DNA from 2 places in the Paraburkholderia sp. BL6669N2 genome. Region 1 is predicted to be linked to the other one. Evidence: predicted binding sites of a transcription regulator. Region 1 holds the regulator's gene; the other holds the start of a gene.
What was found. The regulator LexA, encoded in region 1, represses DNA repair genes until DNA is damaged. The targets are predictions, from matches to a motif close to ACTGTATNNNNATACAGT.

Region 1 (11,738 bases):
GGCGTGGAAGCCTTCACCCTGATTCCCGACGGCGACAAGATCTACGATCCGGCCGATGGCCTGTGGCCGCAGGAGTTGCAGATCTCGCTCGATGGCCCCGTCGAAGAGGCCGATCCGGATGAAGTACGCACGGTCCGTCTGATCGCCGACGATCCCGGCACGGTGTTCCGGGTCGAGTGGCAGCGCGCCGACGGCAAGATCGGGCGCCAGGACGGCGGCCCGTTCGCCACGGTGGCGTTTATCTCCGACGTGGACATTCCGTGGACGGATGACGAGGACTGAGCGGGCCCGGCTCGCGGCAGGCGCTGGTGTTTCGTCGGGCGCGGCGATCAGCGCCTGGCGTCCGTTATGGTTGACGGCCGGAACACTACTTCATCATCCGGCGGCGAAACAGAATCGCCGACACGATAAACCCGCCGAGCGCATACGCGGCCAGCACAGCGATATGCAACAGCGCATTATCGACGGGCCGACCCAGCATGGCCGGCCGCATCAGGTCGACCGCATGCGCCAACGGCAATATCTGGGTCGCGCCCCGCGCAACGGCAGGCAGTTGCGAGACCGGAAAGAACACGCCGGATAGCAGCAGCATCGGCGTCAACACCAGCGTCTGGTAAAACATGAAGAAGTCGTACGAAGGCGCGAGCGCCGTCACGACCATCGCGATGCTCGCGAACGCGAGCCCGGTCAGCACGATGACCGGCAAGGCCAGCAGCATCGACGGGAAATTCGCGTAGCCCAGTGCGCCTGCCACCAGCATGATCGCCGCGCCCGAGAGCACCGATTTGCTGGCTGCCCAGATTACCTCGCCGAGCACGATGTCGCCGAGCGTCAGCGGCGTATGCATGATCGCTTCCCAGGTGCGCTGCACATGCATGCGCGAGAAGCCCGAATACATGGACTCGAAACTCGCCGACATCATCACGCTCGAGGCCACCGTGCCCGCCGCGAGAAACGCGATATACGACACGCCGTCGACATGGCCGACCATCAGCCCCAGCCCGAAGCCGAGGCCGAACAGATAGATCATCGGATCGGCCAGGTTGCCGAACATCGAGGCGATCGCGAGTTTCTTCCACACCAGATAGTTGCGGCGCCACACCGCGATCCAGTTGCTGGCGTTCGCGGGGAAGGCGGCGAAGGCTTCCTGATTGGATGGCGTGTCGCCGGTGGTTTCGTAGGTGCGTGCGTCCATTGCGTGTCTCGTGCGTGTCTCGTGCGTGGTTTCTGTCAGGGCGTCGTTGTAGTTGCAGGGCGTGGTGTGCGATGCCGGTCTCGACCGATGCGCTTCAATCCTGCATCTCGCGGCCCGTGAGCCGCAGGAACACATCTTCCAGATTCGCCGGTCGATGCAGATAGCGCAGATCCGCGCGCTGCTTGAGCCGCGCATGCACCGGCTGCGCGTCGTTGACATAGCAGAACAGCGTCTCGCCGCTGATCTCGGTGCGCTCCACGAGCGGCGCCAGTTCATCGCGCAACGCGACCGGATCGGGTCCGAAAATCTCGATCACATCGCAACCGATCTCGGAAGCGATCAACGCGCTCGGCGCGCCTTCGGCGATCTTGCGTCCTTCCTCGATCACGCACAGCCGGTGGCAGAGGCGTTCGGCTTCTTCCATGAAGTGCGTGGTCAGCAGAATGGTCTTGCCGCGCGCGAGCAGCGAGCGCAGCCGCTCCCAGATCAGATGCCGCGCCTGCGGATCGAGGCCGGTGGTCGGTTCGTCCATGATCAGCACATCGGGATCGTTGACGAGCGCGCGCGCCAGCGTAAGGCGCCGCTTCATGCCGCCGGACAACTCGCTCACGCGCGCGTCCGCCTTGCTTTCGAGCCGCGCGAATTCGAGCAGCGACGGCACCATCGCACGGCATTGCGCGGCGCTCAAACCGAAGTAGCGGCCGAACACCAGCAGGTTCTCACGCACCGTGAAGTCGGGATCGAGATTGTCGAACTGCGGCACCACGCCGACGCGCGCCCGTGCCACGCGCGCGCGGCCGGGGATCGGCTCGCCGCACAGACGGATCGTGCCCGCATCCGGCGCGGCGATGCCGAGCAGCATACGCAACGTGGTGGTCTTGCCCGCTCCGTTCGGGCCGAGCAGGCCGAAGCATTCGCCGGCGTTGACGTGAAACGACAGTCCATCGACGACCGTTTTCTCGCCGTAGCTTTTTTTAACCTGATGAAATTCGATGGCGGCTTCGGGCATGGATCGAACGAGTCTCCAAGGAAGGGCGTGAATGACGTGAGCGGCCGGGGAAGGCGGCCTATTCTAGGGCATCGGCGCGACGCTGTTGGTTCGCCCCGACAATCTGAAGCCGGTTTCTTGCACTGCGGCATCAGCGCGCGGAGACCCTCCGAGCGGCTCGCGCACCCGTTTAGGGCGCGGTTAGAGGGCGGTCAGCGCACAGTTAGCGTTTTCCATCCCTTGCAACCTGAATTGCGGCGCACCATGATTAATTGAGAATCGCGCGTCCCGCGCGAAGGGAGAAAAATCATGGCGAGCTACCAGAAAATCCTGCTGTGCTACGACGGCTCGCGCGAAGGCCGCAAAGCACTCCGTTGCGGCGCCGACCTGGCGTTGGATTTGAAAGCGGAAACCCATTTGCTGTCCGTCGTCGACATGCGCTCGAGTATTGCGCAAAGCGCGGGCCTGCTGACCGACGTGGCCTGTGGCAGTTTCGAAAAGACCGCACGCGACATTCTGCAGGAAGGCGTTGACTGGCTCACCGAGCGAGGCGTCACCGCACAAGGGCATTTTGCATTCGGCCATCCGATCGATGAGATCGCCACCCTCGCCAATGAACTGCATGTCGACCTGGTCGTGGTCGGCCACCGTTGCCGCACGGGTTTGTCGCGATGGTGGATGGGCGCGGGCAATACGCCGCTGCTCGACCGTGTCTCGTGCAGCATTCTGGTGGCGTGTTCTTCGGCACGGGAGCAGCAGCAAGCGGCGGCTTGATGCGCATGTCGGCCATTGTGGGCGGTCGGCTGGCGGCCGGGTACTCCGGCCTCACTACCCGGTGGCCTCGACGTCATAACGAAGTCGCTGAACGACTCGCCGCGACTCGCCGCGACTCGCCAAATAATTGGCGCGATCACGGGATCCGCGCCAAGACAAAGCCGACGTGCCGCGATCACTCGTTCAGATTGACCGCGGCCAGCTTCCACGTGAATATCCCTTCGCGCCGAAAGATCGCCGAGTAACGCGCGTCGCCGGCGCCATGCTGGTACGTGACGACAAACTCGTTGAGCCCTCGATAGCCCGCGCTGGTCTGCGGCGGTTGCGGGGGCGTGGCGTTGGCATTCCCATTCACCGCGTTGCCGGCAGGAGGCGCTGCCGGTGCCGGTGCGGTCGCGGCGGCGTCGGACGGATTGTTCGCGGCCGGCGGCGCGGGCGGCCGCTCACCCGGATCGCCGCGCGGCGGCATACCGTTCAGCAAGGCCGCGACACCGTCCGGTGTGGCATAGGCATCCACGAGCGGGCCAATCAATGCGACGCCGATCATCGCGCCAATGGCGGCCAACGGATTGCCGTTGCTGTGCGCGCCAAGCCGGCGTGTCAGCAGGCCGGCGACCTGTTGCTTCAGGCTCTCACGCAACGCGGGGAAGTCGACGTACTGATTGACCGTTTGCGCGTCGCGCGCATCGGCCGCGCGTTTGAGATTGTTCAGCGCGATGTACGGCGACGCGTAAGCAAACCCCAGTGCGGCGATCACCACGATCACGATTAGCGTGACGATCAGCGGCTTTGTGGCGCCGCCTCTGCTGCCGCGTCGGGTATGTTTCGGAACTGCCATCGAGTGGGACTCTCCATCAGGTGTGATCTAACGTGGACCACGGCCACGCGAAAACGATCCCACGCAATGCAATCTCTCGCCGCCCGCTCAAGACAGGGTCATCACGACTCGAACACCGCGCCGTGGACGTTGGCTTCGTCGGCGATGCAGCGGTCGATCATGCGGCATACCGCGTCCATCGTGCCGACCATGATGAGACGCGACGGCCCGTGATAGACCCGCACCGGCGCGCGACGCGCCGGTTCGGCCGTATTCAGGCCGGAATTCAAAGACACGCGGGCAAACGCCGGCAACGACGAAGGCAAGCTCGACGCCGCCTCGGGCGAGTCGAACAGCGACGGTGTGCTGCGCGTGGCCGCCTCGATCAATGAGCAGGGCACCAGCTTGCGAAGGTGACGCAGACGACCGAACTGGCGAAAGGGCAGCAGGCGGGCAAGACGTTCCATGAGACTCTCCAGACGATGCAACGTTGATGCGGCGTTGATGCAGTGTCGATGCGACATTGACGCGGCTTTTTATTCTGTCGAACGTGCAAAAGGGTTAGAACGGGGTTAGAACTCGCCGGGGCGGATCAGCCCCACGGCGATACCCTCCAGCGCGAACTCCGCACTGCCGGTTTCCACGAAGATGTTTTCGTAATCGGGGTTCTCGGCGATCAGTTCGAGCCCGTTTGGCCGGCGCTTCAGGCGCTTGACCGTGACGTCGTCGCCCAGCCGGGCAATGATGATCTGGCCGTCTTTCGCTTCGCTGCGCTTTTGCACCGCCAGCAGATCGCCGTCGAAGATGCCCGCGTCGCGCATGGACAGCCCGCGCACCTTCAGCAGGTAATCGGGCTTGCTCGAGAACAGCGCCGGGTCGCACGCGTAGTGCTGCGAGATATGTTCCTGCGCGAGGATCGGGCTGCCGGCGGCAACGCGCCCGATCAGCGGCAGCGACAGTTGCATGATGCTGGCGTGCGGCAGCGTGAACTGGTGCGGCGAGTCTTCCGGACCGGCCAGCAGGCGAATGCCGCGCGACGCGCCGGCCGCGAGTTCGATCACGCCCTTGCGGGCGAGTGCGCGCAGATGTTCTTCTGCCGAATTGGCCGAGCTGAAACCCAGCTCGGCGGCGATCTCCGCGCGGGTGGGCGGAAAGCCGGTGCGTTCGATAGCCCTGCGGATCAGATCGAAAACCTGCTGCTGTCGTGCGGTGAGTTTGGTCATGGCGCCACTGTATGTATGAACAGGTGACTGTATTTTTATACAGTATTCGGCGCAATTCAAGCTTTACTTTAAGTTCGGGGCGAAGGGTGGCGTTCCAGCGTCGTCAAGCGATGTTTCAACACCCGTTTTCGCGCCGCAACGCCTTATCCAGCTGTCATTACCACTTTTGAGTATTAAAGAATGAAGAAACATTATTTTTAATGATGAAAGCCCTTCGATAGACTGGGCCTCCCGTTGACGTTCATGTGCACGTGACCGCGACGCAAGAAATGACACCACACGCTGTTTCAGCGGACAACGCGGAGAAAGTTGACATGAATCACCAAGGTACGGGGCTGGCAGGCAGGACGAAGAAACTGATCGCGGCGCTCGCATTGGGCGCGGCGGGCGCGCTCGGTGTGATGGCGCAGGCGCACGCCGCCGATACGACGCTGCTGAACGTCTCCTACGACCCGACGCGTGAGCTGTATCAGGACGTCAACCAGGCGTTCGGCAAGGAGTGGAAGGCGAAGACGGGCGAGACGATCACCTTCAAGCAGTCGCACGGCGGCTCGGGCGCCCAGGCGCGCTCGGTGCTCGACGGTCTGCAGGCCGACGTGGTGACGCTGGCGCTCGCCTACGACATCGACGCACTGGCGAACAAGGGTTTGCTGGACAAGGGCTGGCAGAAGCGCTTGCCGGATAACGCCTCGCCGTACACGTCGACGATCGTGTTTCTGGTGCGCAAGGGCAACCCGAAGCACATCAAGGACTGGGACGATCTGATCAAGCCGGGTGTGTCGATCGTGACGCCGAACCCGAAGACGTCGGGCGGCGCGCGCTGGAACTACCTCGCGGCGTGGGCGTACGCCGAGCATCAACCGGGCGGCAATGATCAGAAGGCGAAAGAATTCGTCGGCAAGCTGTACAAGAATGCCGGCGTGCTGGATTCGGGCGCGCGCGGCGCGACCACCAGCTTCGTGCAACGCGGTATTGGCGACGTGCTGATCGCATGGGAAAACGAAGCCTTCCTGTCGCTCAAGGAATTCGGTCCGGAGAAGTTCGAGATCGTGGTGCCGTCGGTCAGCATTCTGGCGGAGCCGCCGGTCGCGGTGGTGGACAAGGTCGTCGACAAGCATGGCACGCGCAAGGTCGCGGAGGCTTACCTGAACTTCCTGTATAGCGAGCAAGGCCAGGAGATCGCGGCGAAAAACTTCTACCGTCCGCGTTCGAACAAGGTGCCGGCCGAGCTGACCGCCAAGTTTCCGAAGCTGAAGCTGTACACGGTGGACAATTCGTTCGGCGGCTGGACCAACGCGCAGAAGACGCACTTTGCCGACGGCGGCGTGTTCGATTCGATCTATCAGCCGCAGTAACAGGCCCGCTGCCGGCAGGCAAAGGCATAGGCAAAGGCATAGACATAGGCAGCACGACGCGGCGACGCGTCACTCCCGAGCGCGCCCCATGGGGCGCGCTTTTGGCCGCCAGGGCCCGGCGGCCGGCAATACGAGCATCAACCTGAACGAGTAACGAGCATGACGACGTTGACCTTCCGAAAACCGAGCGCGTTGCCCGGCTTTGGCCTGACACTCGGCATCACGGTGGCTTATCTGAGCCTCGTGGTGCTGATTCCGCTTGCGGCGACCTTTCTTAAGACCGCCACGCTCGACTGGAGCCAGTTCGTGCGCGCGGTGAGCTCGCCGCGCGTGCTCGCGTCGTATCGGCTCACCTTCTTTTCCGCGCTCGGCGGCGCGCTGATCAATGCGGTGTTCGGCTTTCTGGTGGCGTGGGTGCTGGTGCGCTACACGTTTCCGTTCAAGCGCATTGTCGATGCCGTGGTCGATCTGCCGTTCGCGCTGCCCACCTCGGTCGCGGGTATTTCGCTCGCCGCCGTGTACGCGGGCAACGGCTGGATTGGGCAGTTCCTCGAACCGCTCGGCCTGAAGATCGCGTTCACGCCGGCGGGCGTGCTGGTCGCGCTGACCTTCATCGGTTTGCCGTTCGTGGTGCGCACGGTGCAGCCGGTGCTCGAAGAGTTCGAACGCGAACAGGAAGAAGCGGCGGCGTGCCTCGGCGCATCGCGCTGGCTGACGTTTCGCCGCGTGGTGTTGCCGGCGGTGTTTCCGGCTCTGCTGACGGGCTTCGCGCTGGCATTCGCGCGCGCCCTCGGCGAATACGGCTCGGTGATTTTCATCGCCGGCAACGTGCCGATGAAATCGGAAATCACGTCGCTCCTCATTATCACCAAGCTCGAGCAATACGATTATGCGGGTGCGACTGCGATCGCGGTCGTGATGCTGGTCGTGTCGTTCCTGATGCTGCTCTTTATCAATACCTTGCAGTGGTATCTGCAGCGCCGCACGAGTCGTGGGGGCGCGGGCCCGGCGCCTGCTGCCGCGAGTGTCGCGGCGATCGGTGTCGGCGGAGGTGCGCAATGAGCCGCGATTCCGTGAAGAATGCAGGTACTGCCGCAACCGTGGCCGTGGCGCCGCGCGCGCCGCTGAACGTCGCACGCCGGCCCGATCCGGTCACCGAACCGCCTGTCGTGCGCTGGATTCTGACTGCCGTCGCGCTGCTGTTTCTCGCGCTGTTTCTCGTCGTGCCGCTCGCCGCCGTGTTCTATCAGGCGTTGAACAAGGGGCTCGGCTTCTATCTGGAATCGCTCGCCGATCCGGACGCGCTCTCGGCGATCAAGCTCACGGTGATCACCGCCGCGATCGCGGTGCCGCTGAACCTCGTGTTCGGCCTCGTGGCTTCGTGGTGTATCGCCAAGTTCGAGTTCCGCGGCAAGGCGCTGCTGACCACGCTGATCGATCTGCCGTTCTCGGTGTCGCCGGTGATCTCGGGCTTGATCTATGTGTTGATGTTCGGCGCGCAGGGCTGGTTCGGCCCGTGGCTGCAGGACCACAACGTGCAGATCATTTTCGCGGTGCCGGGCATCGTGATGGCAACGATCTTCGTCACGTTCCCGTTCGTCGCGCGCGAACTGATTCCGTTGATGCAGGCGCAAGGCAACGACGAAGAAGAAGCCGCGCACGTGCTCGGCGCGTCGGGCTGGCAGATCTTCCGCCGCGTCACGCTGCCCAACGTCAAATGGGGCCTGCTGTACGGCGTGATTCTGTGTAACGCGCGGGCGATGGGCGAGTTCGGCGCGGTGTCGGTGGTGTCGGGCCATATTCGCGGCCAGACCGACACGATGCCGCTGCACGTCGAAATCCTCTACAACGAATACAACTTCTCGGCGGCGTTCGCCGTGGCGTCGGTGCTGGCTCTGCTCGCACTCGTGACGCTCGGCCTGAAGCTGCTCGCCGAGCGCCATATGTCGGCGGAACTGTCGGCCGCGCGCGATGTGCCCGCATACGCAGGTCCCGTTACGCCTGCGGCCAATGCAACAAGCGCAACACCCGCAACACCCGCAACAAGCACGTCACACACAACGCAAGCAACGCATGCACCGCAGCAACACCCGCTCAAGCAAGGAGAGCTGTAATGGGTATCACCGTTCGTAACCTGCAGAAGCGCTTCGGCGATTTCGTCGCGCTCGATAATGTCTCGCTCGACTTTCCGCCGGGCGAACTGGTTGCGCTGCTCGGGCCGTCGGGTTGTGGCAAGACGACCTTGCTGCGCGTGATTGCGGGACTCGAATACGCCGACGGCGGCCAGGTCGTGCTGCAAGGCCAGGACGTGGCGACGGTCGGCGCGCGCGAGCGGGAAGTGGGCTTCGTGTTCCAGCATTACGCGCTGTTCCGCCATATGACGGTGTTCGAGAACGTGGCCTTCGGCTTGCGCGTGAAGCCGCGCAAGGAGCGTCCCTCGGAAGCGGTGATCCGCGAGAAGGTGCATGAACTGCTCAAGCTCGTGCAGCTCGACTGGCTCGCGCAACGCTATCCGTCGGAACTGTCGGGTGGCCAGCGACAACGTATCGCGCTCGCGCGCGCGTTGGCCGTCGAACCGAAAGTGCTGCTGCTCGACGAACCGTTCGGCGCACTGGATGCGAAGGTGCGCAAGGAACTGCGCAGCTGGCTGCGTCGTCTGCACGACGATCTGCATATTTCGACGATCTTCGTCACGCACGATCAGGAAGAAGCACTCGAAGTGGCCGACCGTATCGTCGTGCTGAATCGCGGGCATGTGGAGCAGGTGGGCAGTCCGCAGGACGTGTACGACCATCCGCAAACCTCGTTCGTCTACGAGTTTCTCGGCGCGGCGAACCGTCTGCATGGCAACGTCGATGCAAGCGGTTTCGTGGTGGACGGCGCGGCGCTGCCGGTTTCCATCAAGGCCGATTTCAGCGGCCCCGCGTTTGCCTATGTGCGTCCGCACGATCTGCAGTTGTACCCGCAGGCGTCGGGGCATCGCGAAGGCATCGTCGTCGACGTGCGGCGCGTGGTGACACTGGGTGGCTCGGTGCGGGTCGAACTCGCGGGCCGCGAGGGCAACCTGCTCGAGGCCGAACTCGATCGCGAAGCGTGGCGGGATCTGCAGCTCTCGATCGGCGACGGCGTGACCGCGGTGCCGCGCGCCTTGCGTGTGTTTCCAGCGCAGTGAGCGCAGCGCAGTCAGGCGCGCAGCGACAGCAACACGACCCGGCGTTTCAAACGAACTCAAATAACTCAACTCTGGCCGAACCGGAGACATCAAGATGAATTTCCAGCAATTGCGCTTTGTGCGCGAAGCCGTGCGTCAGAACATGAATCTGACCGAGGTGGCGAACGTGCTGTACACGTCGCAGTCGGGCGTATCGAAACAGATCAAGGATCTGGAGGACGAACTCGGCGTCGACATTTTCATTCGACGCGGCAAGCGCCTCACGGGCCTCACCGAGCCGGGCAAGGCCGTACATCAACTGATCGAGCGGATGCTGCTCGACGCCGAGAATCTGCGCCGCGTCGCGCGCCAGTACGCCGACCAGGACAGCGGGCACCTGGTCGTGGCGACCACCCACACGCAGGCGCGCTACGCGTTGCCCAAGGTGATCCGTCAATTCACCGAGGTGTTCCCGAAAGTGCATCTGGCGCTGCGTCAGGGCAGCCCGCAACAGATCGCGCAGATGATCATCAACGGCGAAGCGGACATCGGCATCTCCACCGAAGCGCTCGACCGTTTCCCGGATATCGTCACGTTCCCGTGCTATTCATGGCATCACGTCGTGGTCGTGCCGAAGGATCATCCGCTGGTGGGCCGTCCGAATCTGACGCTCGACGAAATCGCCGAATTCCCGATCGTCACTTACGATCAGGACTTCACGGGCCGCTCGCATATCGACCAGGCGTTCGCGAAGGCGGGCGCGTTGCCCGACGTCGTCCTGACCGCGATCGACGCCGACGTGATCAAGACCTACGTCGAGCTCGGCATGGGCATCGGCGTGGTCGCGGCGATGGCCTACGATCCGAAGCGCGATACGGAACTGGTCGCGCTCGACACACAGCATCTGTTCGAAGCGAGCACGACGCGGGTCGGTTTGCGCAAGGGCGCGTTCCTGCGCGCGTACGCGTACCGGTTGATCGAGATGTTCGCGCCGCAATTGAACGAAGCGGATATCGCCGCGCAGTTGCGCGAGGCGGTTTGATAGATGCGCCGGATCGTCGCGGTCCGGCGCAACGCCGAACGCTGCCGCACCATCGCGGCGGCCGGTTAGTGCGAACTTCATGCGGGCTGCGGCTGGCCCCGGTGCAGACGCCGCGCAAACGTGTGGCGCCAAAGCGCCGGCCTCATGCAACCCCGAAACGAACGGACATCCGTTTTTTCACGCATGGCGGCGCGCGGCGCATCGCTTACAATCGCCGCCATGAATACTTCGACTTCTTCTTCCGCTATACCTTCAAACGAAGGCACCACGCCACTGCTGCCGCGCATCGTCGTGCTGGCGACCGGCGGCACGATTGCCGGCGCGGCCGCGAGCGCCACCAACACCTCGGGTTATCAGGCCGGTGTGATCGGCGTCGAGCAATTGCTGGCCGTGGTGCCGGCCTTGTCGACGGTGGCGCGCATGGAGAGCGAGCAGATTGCCAGCGTCGACAGCAAGGACATGGCGATGCCGCTGTGGACCACGCTCGCGCAACGCATCAACACGCTGCTCGCCGACGATGAGATCGACGGCGTGGTGGTCACGCACGGCACCGACACGCTCGAAGAAACCGCCTACCTGCTACATCTCACCGTCAAGTCGGACAAGCCGGTCGTGCTGACGGCGGCCATGCGCCCGGCCTCGGCGCTGTCCGCCGATGGCCCGCTGAATCTGCTGAACGCCGTGACGGTCGCCGCACAGGCGAGTTCGCGCGGGCAGGGCGTGCTGGTGGCCTTCAACAACAAGATCCATAGCGCGCGTGACGTGGTCAAGACGAGCACCTATGCGGTCGATGCGTTTCACTCGCCCGAAATCGGCGCGCTCGGCTGGGTGCAGGACGGCCGTGTCGAGTTTCAGCGCGGCGTTGTGCGTCCGCATACGCTCGCAACCGAGTTCGTGATCGGCGCGACGTGGCCGCATGTGGAAATCGTCGTGAGCTATGCGGGCGTGTCGCGCATAGCCGTGGATGCGTTGGTTGCCGCCGGTGTGCGCGGCATCGTCGTGGCGGGCACGGGCAATGGCTCGATTCACGCCTCGGTGCAGCAGGCGCTCGCTGATGCCGCCTCGCAAGGCGTCGCGGTGGTGCGTGCGTCGCGCGTGGGATCGGGCCACGTGATGCGCAACGGCGCGGCCGCCGACGACGCACTCGGTTTCGTCAGCGCGGGTTCGCTGAATCCGTACAAGGCGCGCGTGCT
Region 2 (11,738 bases), on a different contig from region 1:
CAGACCATCAACATCATGACGCTCGGCGGTCTCGCGCTGGCGGTGGGGATCCTGGTGGACGATGCCACGGTGACGATCGAGAACATCGAACGGCATCTGCATATGGGCACGAATCTGCACGACGCGATTCTCGACGGCGCGGGTGAAATTGCGATTCCGGCGCTGGTGTCCACGCTCTGTATCTGTATCGTGTTCGTGCCGATGTTCTTCCTGACCGGGGTGGCGCGTTATCTATTCGTGCCGCTCGCCGAAGCCGTGGTGTTCGCCATGCTGGCGTCGTACATTCTCTCGCGTACGCTGGTGCCGACCCTCGCGATGCTGCTGATGGGGCACGCGCACAAGCCGAAGCAGGGTGCGAAGCCCGGTCTGTTCATGCGCCTCTATCACCGCTTCGATCGTGGGTTCGAGCGCATGCGCGCCGGCTACATCATGATTCTGAGCAGCTTGCTGGTGCGTCGCGGCATGTTCGGCAGCGTGTTCCTCGGCTTTTGCGTCGTCTCGATGGGCCTGATTTTCGTGCTCGGCGAAGACTTCTTCCCGAGCGTGGACGCCGGCGACATTCGCCTGCATATGCGTGCGCCGACCGGCACGCGCATCGAGGAAACCGCGCGTCTCGCCGACGAAGTCGAAAAGGTGATTCGCGAAGTCGTGCCGCAGAGAGAACTCGGCACGATTCTCGATAACCTGGGATTGCCCTATAGCGGCATCAATCTTTCGTACAGCAATGCGGGCACGATCGGCACGCTCGACGGCGAGATCCAGGTGGCGCTCAATGAAGATCACAAGCCCACGCAAATCTACATGGACAAACTGCGCGCGATTCTGCCGCAGCGCTTTCCGGGCGTCGAGTTTTTCTTTCAGCCGGCCGACATCGTCACGCAGATTCTCAACTTCGGTTTGCCTGCCGCCGTGGACGTGCAGATTTCCGGCGCGAATCAGGAGGGCAACTTCGACATTGCGCGCAAGCTGCTGAAACAGGTGCGCATGATTCCCGGCACAGTGGACACGCATATACAGCAGAAGCTGGATGAACCGGCGATCAATCTTCAGATGGACCGCACGCGGCTTCAGCAACTCAATCTGAGCGCAAGCAATGTGGCGCAAAACGTGCTCATTTCGTTGTCGGGCAGTTCGCAAACATCGCCGGGTTTCTGGTTCAACAACCGCAACGGCGTGGAATACAACGTCGCGGTGCAAACGCCACAGTACCAGGTGTCGTCGATCGACGAACTGTTGCGCACGCCGGTCTCCGGTTCGGCCAACGGCCCGACGCAACTGCTCGGCAACCTGGTGCGGGTCGCACCGCAGACGCAGTTCGCCGAAGTCACGCACTACAACATCAGGCCGGTGATCGATCTGTATGTGAGCGTCGAGAAGCGCGACCTGGGGAGCGTGGCGAATCAGGTCGACAAGCTGGTGGACAACGTGCGCGCGTCGCTGCCGCGCGGCAGTCAGATTACCGTGCGCGGCCAGGTGCAGACCATGCGCAGTTCGTTCTTCGGGCTGGGACTCGGCGTGGCGATGGCGATCGTGCTGGTGTACCTGCTGATCGTCGTGAACTTCCAGTCGTGGGTCGATCCGCTGATCATCGTCAGCGCGTTGCCCGCGGCGCTGGCGGGCATTGTGTGGATGCTGTTCCTGACCGGCACGCACCTGAGCGTGCCGGCCTTGACCGGCGCGATCATGACCATGGGCGTGGCTACCGCCAACAGTATTCTGATGGTGTCGTTTGCGCGCCAGCGTCTGTCCGCCGGCGCGCCGCCGCTGACCGCCGCGCTCGAAGCCGGCGCAAGCCGGATCAGGCCGGTGCTGATGACGGCTTTCGCGATGATCATCGGCATGATTCCGATGGCGCTTGGTCTCGGCGAAGGCGCCGAGCAGAATGCGCCGCTCGGCCGCGCGGTGATCGGCGGCTTGCTGTTCGCCACTGTGTCCACACTGTTTTTCGTGCCGCTGGTGTTCGCGGCGATTCACTCCCGCCTCGCGCACCGCCACCGCGGCGGCGATGACGATGGCGGCGCGAATCACACGGGTTCCCACGACGACGGCCCCGCGCCCGAGCACGGCGGCGCTGGCAAGCCCGCGTAAAGTTAAATGACGGCTGACTGAGATGACCGAAAAAACTCATGCATCGCTAGCGATTCCTGCGCGAGAGACAGAAGGCGGCCACGCCTTGCCACCGCGCCATCAAGAATGGAAGCGCGCCAAAATCGCCGTGTGGATCGTGCTGGCGCTGCTGGCCGTCGGGGCCTTGCGCACCGTGATCGCCAACATCATGCAAAACCATGCGGTGGCGGAGACCACGAAGCAGAACGCCACGCAGTATGTGAACGTGGTGAGCCCGACCCAGACTGAAGGCGGCGGCGATACCTTGCTGCCAGGCACGCTGCGCGGCTACGTCGAATCGCCGATCTTTGCGCGCTCCACCGGTTATCTGCTGCACTGGTACGCCGATATCGGCGCGCGAGTGAAGCAGGGCCAATTGCTCGCCGATCTGGATACGCCGGAAATCGATCAGGAACTCGCGCAAGCTTTGGCGCAGCGCCAGCAAACCAGTTCGAGCCTCGGCCTCGCGAAGAGCTCGCTGGACCGCTGGCAGCAATTGCGTCAGCGCGATGCGGTCTCGCAGCAGGAACTCGACGAACGGCAGAGCACTTATACGCAAGACGTCGCCAATCTCGCCGCCGCCGACGCCAACGTCAAGCGCCTGCAGCAACTCGAATCGTTCAAGCGGATCGTCGCGCCGTTCGCGGGCGTGGTCACGCAACGCAATGTGGATGTCGGCGATCTGATCGACGCGGGCAGCGGCACGAGCCGCGCGCTCTTCGCGCTCGCGCAGTCGGACCCGCTGCGCGTTTATGTGCAATTGCCGCAGGCGTACGCGCAAAACGTGTCGGCGGGACAGAAGGTGGTGGTGACGCAGGCCGAGCTGCCGGGCCAGCAATTCCACGGAACGATCACGCACATTTCCGGCGCGATCGACGTGCCCACCCGTTCGCTGCAGATCGAAGTGACCTTGCCGAATCCAGACGACAAGCTGCGCCCTGGCGCGTACGTCCAGGTCGCCGTGCCGGCCCTGGCGCATGCGCGATTGACGGTGCCCGGCAATGCTTTGCTGTTTCGTGCCGAAGGCCCGCGCGTCGCCGTGGTCGATGCAAAGGGCAACGTGCAGTTGCACAAGATCGTGATCGCGCAGGATCTCGGACAGTCGCTTGAAATCGAAAGCGGCGTCGAGGCGAACGACAAGATCATCATCAACCCGAGCGATTCGATCGCGGACGGCGATCACGTGCAGATCCAGCAGCCGCAAACCAACGGCAAGGGGGCATCGTGAAGCACGTGGCCACATGCCGTGCGCTGACGACGCTGGCAGGCGCGGCGCTGCTGGCCGCGTGCACAGTCGGGCCGAATTACGAGCGGCCGCAGGCCGAGGTGCCGCCCACCTGGCAAACCGATTCGTACTGGCGCGTGGCCGTGCCGTCTCATGCGCCGATCTCGCCGGACTGGTGGAGCGCGTTCAGCGATCCGACGCTCGCCACGCTGGAAACGCAGGCGCTCGCGCAGAATCAGACGCTGGTCGCGGCCAGCGCGCATTACGAGCAGGCCCGGGCGACGCTCGCGAATAACCGCGCACAGCAGATTCCCGAAGTCGATTTCGCGGCGCAGGGATCGCGCTTCCGGATTTCGCAGAACCGTCCACGAACGAATTACGGCACGCCCACGACGTCGACGGTGCAAAACAATGTGCAGCTCGGCCCCACGATCAGCTACGACACCGATCTATTCGGCCGGATACGTCGCGAAGTGGAAGGCGCGGCGGCTTCCGCGCAGCAATCGGCGGACGATCTGGCCAACGCGCGGCTCGTGCTCACCACCGATCTCGCCAGCGACTATTTCTCGCTGCGTGAACTCGACGCCGAGATCGACGTGCTGAATCGGTCGGTGAAACTGCAGCAGAAGGCGCTCGACTACGTCACCACGGAACATGATCTCGGTTCGGTGTCCGGGCTCGACGTGCTGCAACAGAAGTCGCTGCTCGACTCGACACGTGTGCAGGCGCAACTGCTGCTGAATCAGCGGGCGCAGTTCGAACATGCGATCGCCGCGTTGGTCGGCGTGCCCGCGCCGCAGTTTTCGATCGAGCCCAAGGTGCTCGCGGTTCAGGTGCCGTCGATTCCGCTCGGCGTGCCCAGCGACGTGTTGCAGCGGCGGCCCGATGTCGCCTCGGCGGAGCGCGCGATGGCTGCGGCGAACGCGCAGATCGGCGTCGCCAGGGCGGCATTTTTTCCGAGTCTCACGCTGGCGCCGAGCATCGGTTGGGAAAGCACGCAGTTCGCCAGTCTGCTGAGCGCGCCGACGCTGATGTGGACCCTCGGCGCGGCAGTCGGCCAGGTGTTGTTCGACGGCGGCCGCCGCGCGGCCAACGTGAAGTTCGCGAGCGAAGGCTACAAGGCCACCGAGGCGAACTACCGCCAGACCGTGCTCACCGCGTTCCAGCAGGTGCAGGACGGCATCACCGGACTGTCCGTGCTGGATGGCGCGGCGAAGCAGTCGAGCGAGGCCGTCACCGATGCGCAGCGTCTACTGGCTCTCGCCAACGACCGCTATTCGGGCGGTCTCGTCGCGTACCTCGACGTGATCACCGCGCAGCAGTCGCTGCTCACCAGCGAGCGCCAGGACGTGCAAATTCACGGCCAGCAGATGACGCTGTCGGTCTCGCTCGTGAAGGCGCTGGGCGGCGGCTGGGATGTCGGCACGGACATGTCGAGTACGCCCGCGGGCGCGCAACCCAGCGACACGAAAGAGGCGATGGCTCCGGCGCGGTGAGCTAGCGGATCATGAAGAAGCAGGGGCAGCAGCGGGAGCACGCGGCGGTGCGCAAGACGATTGCAAGGCGTTTCGTATAATGCACAGACAAGGGGACGCGCATGAAATTGCTGATTGTTGAAGACGAGCACAAGGTGGTGGACTACCTGCGCTCCGGTTTGACAGAGCAGGGGTGGGTCGTCGACGTCGCGCTCGACGGCGAGGAAGGCATGCATCTGGCCACCGAATTCGATTACGACGTGATCGTCCTCGACGTGATGCTGCCCAAACGCGACGGCTTCAGCGTGCTGAAGGCGCTGCGTATGCGCAAGTCCACGCCGGTCATCATGCTCACCGCGCGCGATCACGTGAACGACCGCGTGCGCGGCCTGCGCGAAGGCGCCGACGACTACCTCACCAAACCCTTTTCGTTTCTCGAACTGGTCGAGCGGCTTCATGCGCTCGCGCGCCGCACGCGCTCGCAGGAGTCGACGCTGATTTCCGTCGGCGATCTGTTCGTCGATCTGATCGGCCGGCGCGCGACGCGCGACGGCGTGCGCCTCGATCTCACCGCCAAGGAATTCCAGCTGCTCAGCGTGCTGGCGCGCCGGCAAGGCGACATTCTGTCGAAGACCGCGATTACCGAACTCGTCTGGGACGTCAACTTCGACAGCCATACCAACGTGGTCGAGACCGCGATCAAGCGATTGCGCGCCAAGCTCGACGGCCCGTTCCCCTCCAAACTGCTGCATACCGTGCGCGGCATGGGGTACGTGCTCGAGGTGCGTGAAGAGGCGGAGCAGCCATGAACAGGTCGATTGCCCGGCGCCTCGCGTTGATGTTCGCGTTGGTCGCGCTGTTCGTGTTCACGCTGGTCGGCACGGGGCTCTTTCTGGTGCTGCGCACGCAGCTCGAACACCATCTGCGCGAGTCGCTCGACGACCGCACGCAGATCGCGCGCATCATCGTGTATCACGCCGTGACGCCGGAGAAGTGGCGCATGGCGCGCGAAAAGCTTACCGACATGACGCCGCACGACGGCAGCACGGTATACGCGGTGTCGAGCACCGATCCGTATTTCCATTACGGCACGCCGGTCGGCGGCTCGGTGGTCACGAGTTGGGCCGGCGGCTATTCGCGCGTAACGCCGGCGGGCGGCGGCCAGGACATGCTGACCTCCACGGTGACGATTCCCGCTTACGGCGCGCGTCCGGCGGTGCAATTGCAGGTGGCCGCGAGCTATTCGCCCAATGTGCGCACCATGCGCGTGTTCGGCTCGGCGCTCGCCGCGTTGTCGGCGCTCGGCAGTCTTGGCGTGTTGCTGCTCAGCTATTCGGTCACGCGGCTCGGTCTCGCGCCGCTCACGCGCCTCACGCGCGACGCTTCCGCCGTGAGTCCGAATAACCGCTCGCAGCGTCTGAATACGGCCTCGCTGCCGCTCGAACTGAACGACCTGGCCAACTCCTTCAATGGTGCATTAGAACGGCTCGACTGCGCGTATGGCCGCCTCGAATCGTTCAATGCGGACGTGGCCCACGAACTGCGCACGCCGGTGACGATTCTGATCGGCCAGACGGAAGTCGCGTTGACACGCAATCGCTCGGTCGACGATCTGCGTCACACGTTGCAATCGAATCTCGAAGAATACGAGCGCATGCGGGCGATCATCAACGACATGCTGTTTCTCGCCCGCGCCGATCAGGGCGAGCGCGCAACGGGTCTCGTCGACGTGTCGCTGGCCGCGGAAGTCGCGCATACGCTGGAGTTTCTGGAGATACCGCTCGAAGAAGCGCGGGTGCATGCGCAATTGCGCGGCGACGCCATGGCGCGCGTGAACCGCTCGCTGTTCGGCCGCGCGTGCACCAATCTGTTGATGAACGCTATCCAGCATTGCGAGCCGGACGCCGAGATCAGCGTGACGATCGTGAGTGACGAGAGTCAGGTGCGCGTCGCGGTGGCCAATCCCGGTGAGCCGATCTCGCCGGATGTGCTCGAACATCTGTTCGACCGCTTCTACCGCGCGGAAGTCTCGCGCACGAATAGCCGCGAAAATCACGGCCTCGGGCTCGCGATCGTGAAAGCGATCGCGGAGATGCATCGCGGCACCGTGTCCGCGCAAAGCGCCCACGGCATCAACACCTTTGTGTTTTCGGTCGCGGCGGTTTCGCCGACGGAAGCCGACGTGCCGGCGGCGCGCTCGAATCCGGGTGCGGCTGCTGACGGAACCGGTTATCCGCCACTGGTGAAGAGCAAGTCAGCCTGAATCGGCAGATGCCGCAGCGGCGTTCGAAGGTCGTCTCGCGGCTCGTCGAGATACATTCGCCCGGCAAGCCGGTACATGGACTAGAAATCCAGCGTGAACTGAGCCGGCGCGTCGCTTTCTGTCGCTCCCGCACGTTGGAGGCCGCCTGCCTTCACGCCCAGCAACCTGATGGATTTAACAAGTTCAACCCGTTTCAGACATTGGGTGGCCGCGTGGCGCAGTGCCTTGGCGTCCGCAACCGGCTCCTGGAGCGTGACGTCACGCGTTACTGTCTGAAAGTCGTTGAAGCGAAGCTTGATCCCGATCCTGCGCGCGAGATAGCCTTTACGCTGCAAGTCCGACGCCACCTGTTCGCATAAACGGGTAAATGCGGTACCGAGTTCCTGCCTGTGTCGTACGGCGTGCAGGTCTTGCTCGAAGGTGGTCTCGCGGCTCATCGAGACAGGCTCGCTGTAAGTGACCACTGGCCTGTCATCGAGCCCGTGGGAGACTCTGCGAAGCCATGCCCCATAGCTCCGTCCGAACTGTTCGATTAGCCATTGTTCGCTGCATGCGGCAATGTCACCGATGGTCGTTATCCCGAGAGACGTCAGCTTGGCGTTAGCCTTCGGCCCGATACCATTGATTTTTGCCGCAGCCATTGGCCAGATCCTGGCTTGCAGATCCTCACGCCGCAGAATGGTGATTCCGTCTGGCTTCTGGATGTCCGAACATAGTTTTGCCAGAAGCTTATTGGGCGCAATGCCGACCGAACATGTGAGATTGGTCGCCTCGAAGACGGCGGATTTCAGCTTCCGTGCAATTTGCTCCGATTCGTCGTTCAGCAGCGATAGATCGGCGTAGACCTCGTCGATGCCCACGTCTTCGACTGTCGGACTGACGGACCGGATTGCGTCCTTGAACAGTCGTGAGTACGTTCGATAGAGATCAAAGTTCACTGGAAGGAGAATGGCATCCGGCGCCAGCCGGGCTGCCTGCATGGTGGGCATCCCGGAATGAACTCCGAGCGCTCGTGCTTCGTAGGTTGCGGTCGTCAGGACGCCTCTGCCCGTATAGTCGCGTAAGCGCGCGAATTCACGCGTCCCATCGGCGTTCGTTCGGGGCGCGTCCGAACGACGGCCGGCAACCACCATGGCTTGGCCTCGCAGCTCCGGATACTGCGAAAGTTCACAGGACGCAAAGAATGCGTCCATGTCAATATGGGCTATGCGCCTGTCATCTGGCATGCCTTGATACTCAAAAATAGCGTTCACGGTCTGGCTTGGCCAATAGGGCGCTTATCTGGACCCCAGTCATGAACGTCGATATAGCGAGAAGTCGCGTTCCGCGGCGCAAATACCTAGACTGTACATTCATACAGTGTTTTTGTCAGGTCGTAGGGCCTCGCGAACTGTCTGGCGCTTCGATCCGAGCGGCAGAATGCTTTTTGCCTCAGCCATAGATTGCTTTCGTTAGAATCTGTTTTCGATCCGTATATTTCTAAAACCGGAGACCAACGTGCCAGGCTTACTTCCCGATGTCGACCCCGAGGGGCTCCTTGAATATTCAGTCGTCTACACCGACCGATCCATCAATCACATGTCGCAACTCTTCCAGGGAGTCATGCGCGATATTTCCGATTCGTTGAAGAAGGTCTACAACGCGAAGTCGGCCGTGGTCGTGCCCGGCAGCGGGACTTTCGGCATGGAAGCCGTTGCCCGGCAGTTCGCAACGAACAGGAAGTGTCTGGTCATCCGCAATGGCTGGTTCAGTTATCGCTGGACGCAGATTTTCGACATGGGCGGCATTCCGTCTGAATCGATCGTGCTGAAGGCGCGCCCGGTCGAACAAGGGAGACAGGCGGCCTACGCGCCGCCGCCGATCGAAGACGTGGTCGCTGCGATCAAGGAAAACAAGCCGGATCTGGTGTTTGCGCCGCATGTCGAGACCGCCTCCGGGATCATGCTGCCGGACGCTTATTTGCGCGCGGTGGCCGACGCGGTGCATGCCGTCGGCGGCATGTTCGTACTGGATTGCATTGCCTCCGGCACGGTCTGGGTCGACATGAAGGCGAGCGGCATCGACGTTCTGATCAGCGCGCCGCAAAAGGGCTGGAGCGCCTCACCGTGCTGCGGGCTGGTCATGCTAAGCCCGCTTGCCCGCGAAAGGATCGACGGAACGACAAGCACCAGTTTCGCTTGCGATCTTCGCAAATGGCTGCAGATCATGGAAGCCTACGAGAACGGCGGGTTCGCTTACCACGCAACGATGCCCACGGACGGTCTCGCGATCTTGCGCGATGTCATGAAGGAGACCGAGACATACGGCTTCGATAAAGTGCGAGCGGAGCAGCTTGAACTCGGCAAGCGCGTTCGCGCACTCCTTGCGGACAACGGTTTCAGAAGCGTGGCGGCCGAAGGCTTCGAGGCTCCGGGCGTGGTTGTCAGTTACACGGACGATGATGGGATTCGATCCGGCAAGAAGTTCGCGGATGCAGGGTTGCAGGTCGCGGCTGGAGTTCCGCTGCAATGTGACGAGCCAGAGGATTTTAAGACCTTCCGCATTGGGTTATTTGGCCTGGACAAACTGCATGACGTTGACGGTGCGGTGGAGAGGCTTGCGAAGGCGCTGGATCGTATTAACCTGCACCCGCGTTTTACGGACTCGCAGAATGACGCGGCAGGCGCACCGTAAATACCGTCTCGGCCTCGTCCGAGCGGGCGCTGATATCGCCGCGGTGAGCCCGGGCGATTTCCTGGGCGATGTAGAGCCCAAGTCCCAGGCTATCCTGGGCGCCCGGCCCGCCTTCCGCAACGGGACCGCGCTCAAGAGGCTCGAAAATACGGTGGAGTGCTGACGGCGGTATTGCCTGACCCTGGTTTACCACCTCAATCGACACGTCCTCACCGTTCCCGGCCACCAGCACCTTCACAGCGGCGCCCGGCTCTCCGTACTTGAACGCATTTCCGACAAGGTGCCCAGCATCTGCTGGATGCGCCGACCGTCGCACGTGGCTCGGGTATCGCCGGCGATCTCAAGCTCGACCTTCCGGCCCGCGTGCGCGGCGCACAACTGGTCCAGCTCGTCGGCCACCAGCGTGCCAAGATCGACCGGCGCCTGCGTCACGCGGATGCCCAGTCCGAGCTTGGTCCGGCTGAAGTCCAGCATGTCATCCAGAAGCGCCTGCATGCGGGCGCCGCTTCGGATCAACCGGGCCGCTGCGGTGGATACTTCCTGGCCGTCGTTCAGTCTCGCGAGGTGGTGCGCGGTGACCTGGATGGTCTGCAGCGGGCTTCGCATATCGTGACCCAGCATACCCAGCAGCAGGTTACGGCTCTGGTCGACCTGGTTCGTGAAAAAACTCACCGACTCGCTTAGGGCCTGGTCGATGGCTTCGTTAAACCGGATCACGTCGTCGAGTTCATCTGTCGGCGGGCCGCCGCTATCCAGCCATAACCTGAGCACCGCGGCGCGCAGGGCGCGATATTCGGCAGTCAGTTGATTGATATCGAAGCCGCCACGGGCACGAAGCACCGCGTGCGTCTGAGCAGCTGTTTCAGGCGCGTCGATCACCGGCGACACGCGTCCGCGCGACTTTGCGAACTGCGCCTGCCTGGTCTGCGGGGTAGACAGGTCTTTCGCAATCGCCTCCAGGATCTGCTGCGCATGGTCCCGTAGTTCTCGCGAGGTCATGCCTTGGGCGGCGGGCAGCAATGTCGCGGCAAAAGATTCCCACTCGGCGAGAATTGCTTCCATTTCTTGCGAAATGAACTGAGCCAGTCGCATGTTTGTTCCGAAAGCGGCAACTTCGTGGCGGGCCGGCGGCCCGAATTCTGATCATCGTATCCGAACCGTCGCCCATTTGGTGCAGTGATCGGCTTCTCGCTGCACCGGGTTCGATAATTGCTACCGTATCTGGACTAAAGTGCGCCCGCATCTATTGTTGCCGGGCACCCGACGGGCAGATCCACCGCATGCCTCATCTAAAAAAGACTTCCATGACCGCGCAATCCGATGCCTTCAGCTCTGTGTGGCTCCGGCTTTGGGCCGAATCCACCCAGGACTACTCCATCTTCGCCCTTTCGCCGGAAGGCACGGTGCTCACGTGGAACCCGGGCGGCGAATCCATTCAAGGCTATCGCCCCGACGAAATTATTGGCCGTTCGTTTGCCCTTTTTTACCCCGAGGCCGAGCGTGCCGCGGGCGCGCCGGAGGCCGCGCTGCGCGCCGCCACCGAGGGCGGGCGTTACATCGCGGAGGGCTGGCGCGTGCGCAAGGATGGCACGTCGTTCTGGGCGAACGTCGTCATGACACCGCTGCGCGATAGCAGCGGCAAGCTCATCGGTTTTGGCAAGGTGGTCCGCGACGTCAGCGACAAGAAGGCCGCTCACGACGCGGTACTCGAGAGCGAGCGCAGCTTCCGGCTGCTGGTCCAGGGCGTTACCGACTATGCCATCTTCATGCTCTCGCCCGACGGGCACATCACCAGTTGGAACGCGGGGGCGCGCAGGATCAAGGGCTACACCGAGAAGGAGATCATCGGCTCGCATTTTTCCCGGTTCTACACCCCGGAGGATGTCGCGGCGGGCGTTCCCTTCCGGGGCCTGGGCACGGCGCGGCGGGAGGGACGTTTCGAGGCCGAGGGGTGGCGCGTGCGCAGCGACGGAAGCCGTTTCTTCGCGCATGTCGT

Region 2: a site for LexA is predicted at 8,413-8,430, ahead of dinB (DNA polymerase IV). Genes of this name have one in related genera too.

Annotation. Positions count from the first base shown of each region.
Region 1 is NZ_QUNA01000001.1:464,341-476,078, forward strand. Features, by position in the region: gene B0G80_RS02080 (hypothetical protein) at 1-282, shown strand, start outside; gene B0G80_RS02085 (ABC transporter permease) at 368-1,195, opposite strand; gene nodI (nodulation factor ABC transporter ATP-binding protein NodI) at 1,290-2,204, opposite strand; gene B0G80_RS02095 (universal stress protein) at 2,493-2,957, shown strand; gene B0G80_RS02100 (DUF2939 domain-containing protein) at 3,133-3,795, opposite strand; gene B0G80_RS02105 (hypothetical protein) at 3,897-4,241, opposite strand; gene lexA (transcriptional repressor LexA) at 4,347-4,997, opposite strand; gene B0G80_RS02115 (sulfate ABC transporter substrate-binding protein) at 5,312-6,352, shown strand; gene cysT (sulfate ABC transporter permease subunit CysT) at 6,512-7,414, shown strand; gene cysW (sulfate ABC transporter permease subunit CysW) at 7,411-8,466, shown strand; gene B0G80_RS02130 (sulfate/molybdate ABC transporter ATP-binding protein) at 8,466-9,524, shown strand; gene B0G80_RS02135 (CysB family HTH-type transcriptional regulator) at 9,619-10,545, shown strand; gene B0G80_RS02140 (asparaginase) at 10,765-11,738, shown strand, end outside.
Region 2 is NZ_QUNA01000002.1:2,177,132-2,188,869, reverse strand. Features, by position in the region: gene B0G80_RS32295 (efflux RND transporter permease subunit) at 1-2,088, shown strand, start outside; gene B0G80_RS32290 (efflux RND transporter periplasmic adaptor subunit) at 2,111-3,334, shown strand; gene B0G80_RS32285 (efflux transporter outer membrane subunit) at 3,331-4,827, shown strand; gene B0G80_RS32280 (heavy metal response regulator transcription factor) at 4,929-5,615, shown strand; gene B0G80_RS32275 (heavy metal sensor histidine kinase) at 5,612-7,069, shown strand; gene dinB (DNA polymerase IV) at 7,150-8,295, opposite strand; gene B0G80_RS32265 (aminotransferase class V-fold PLP-dependent enzyme) at 8,567-9,742, shown strand; partial or broken gene B0G80_RS32260 (ATP-binding protein) at 9,705-10,834, opposite strand; gene B0G80_RS32255 (PAS domain S-box protein) at 11,047-11,738, shown strand, end outside.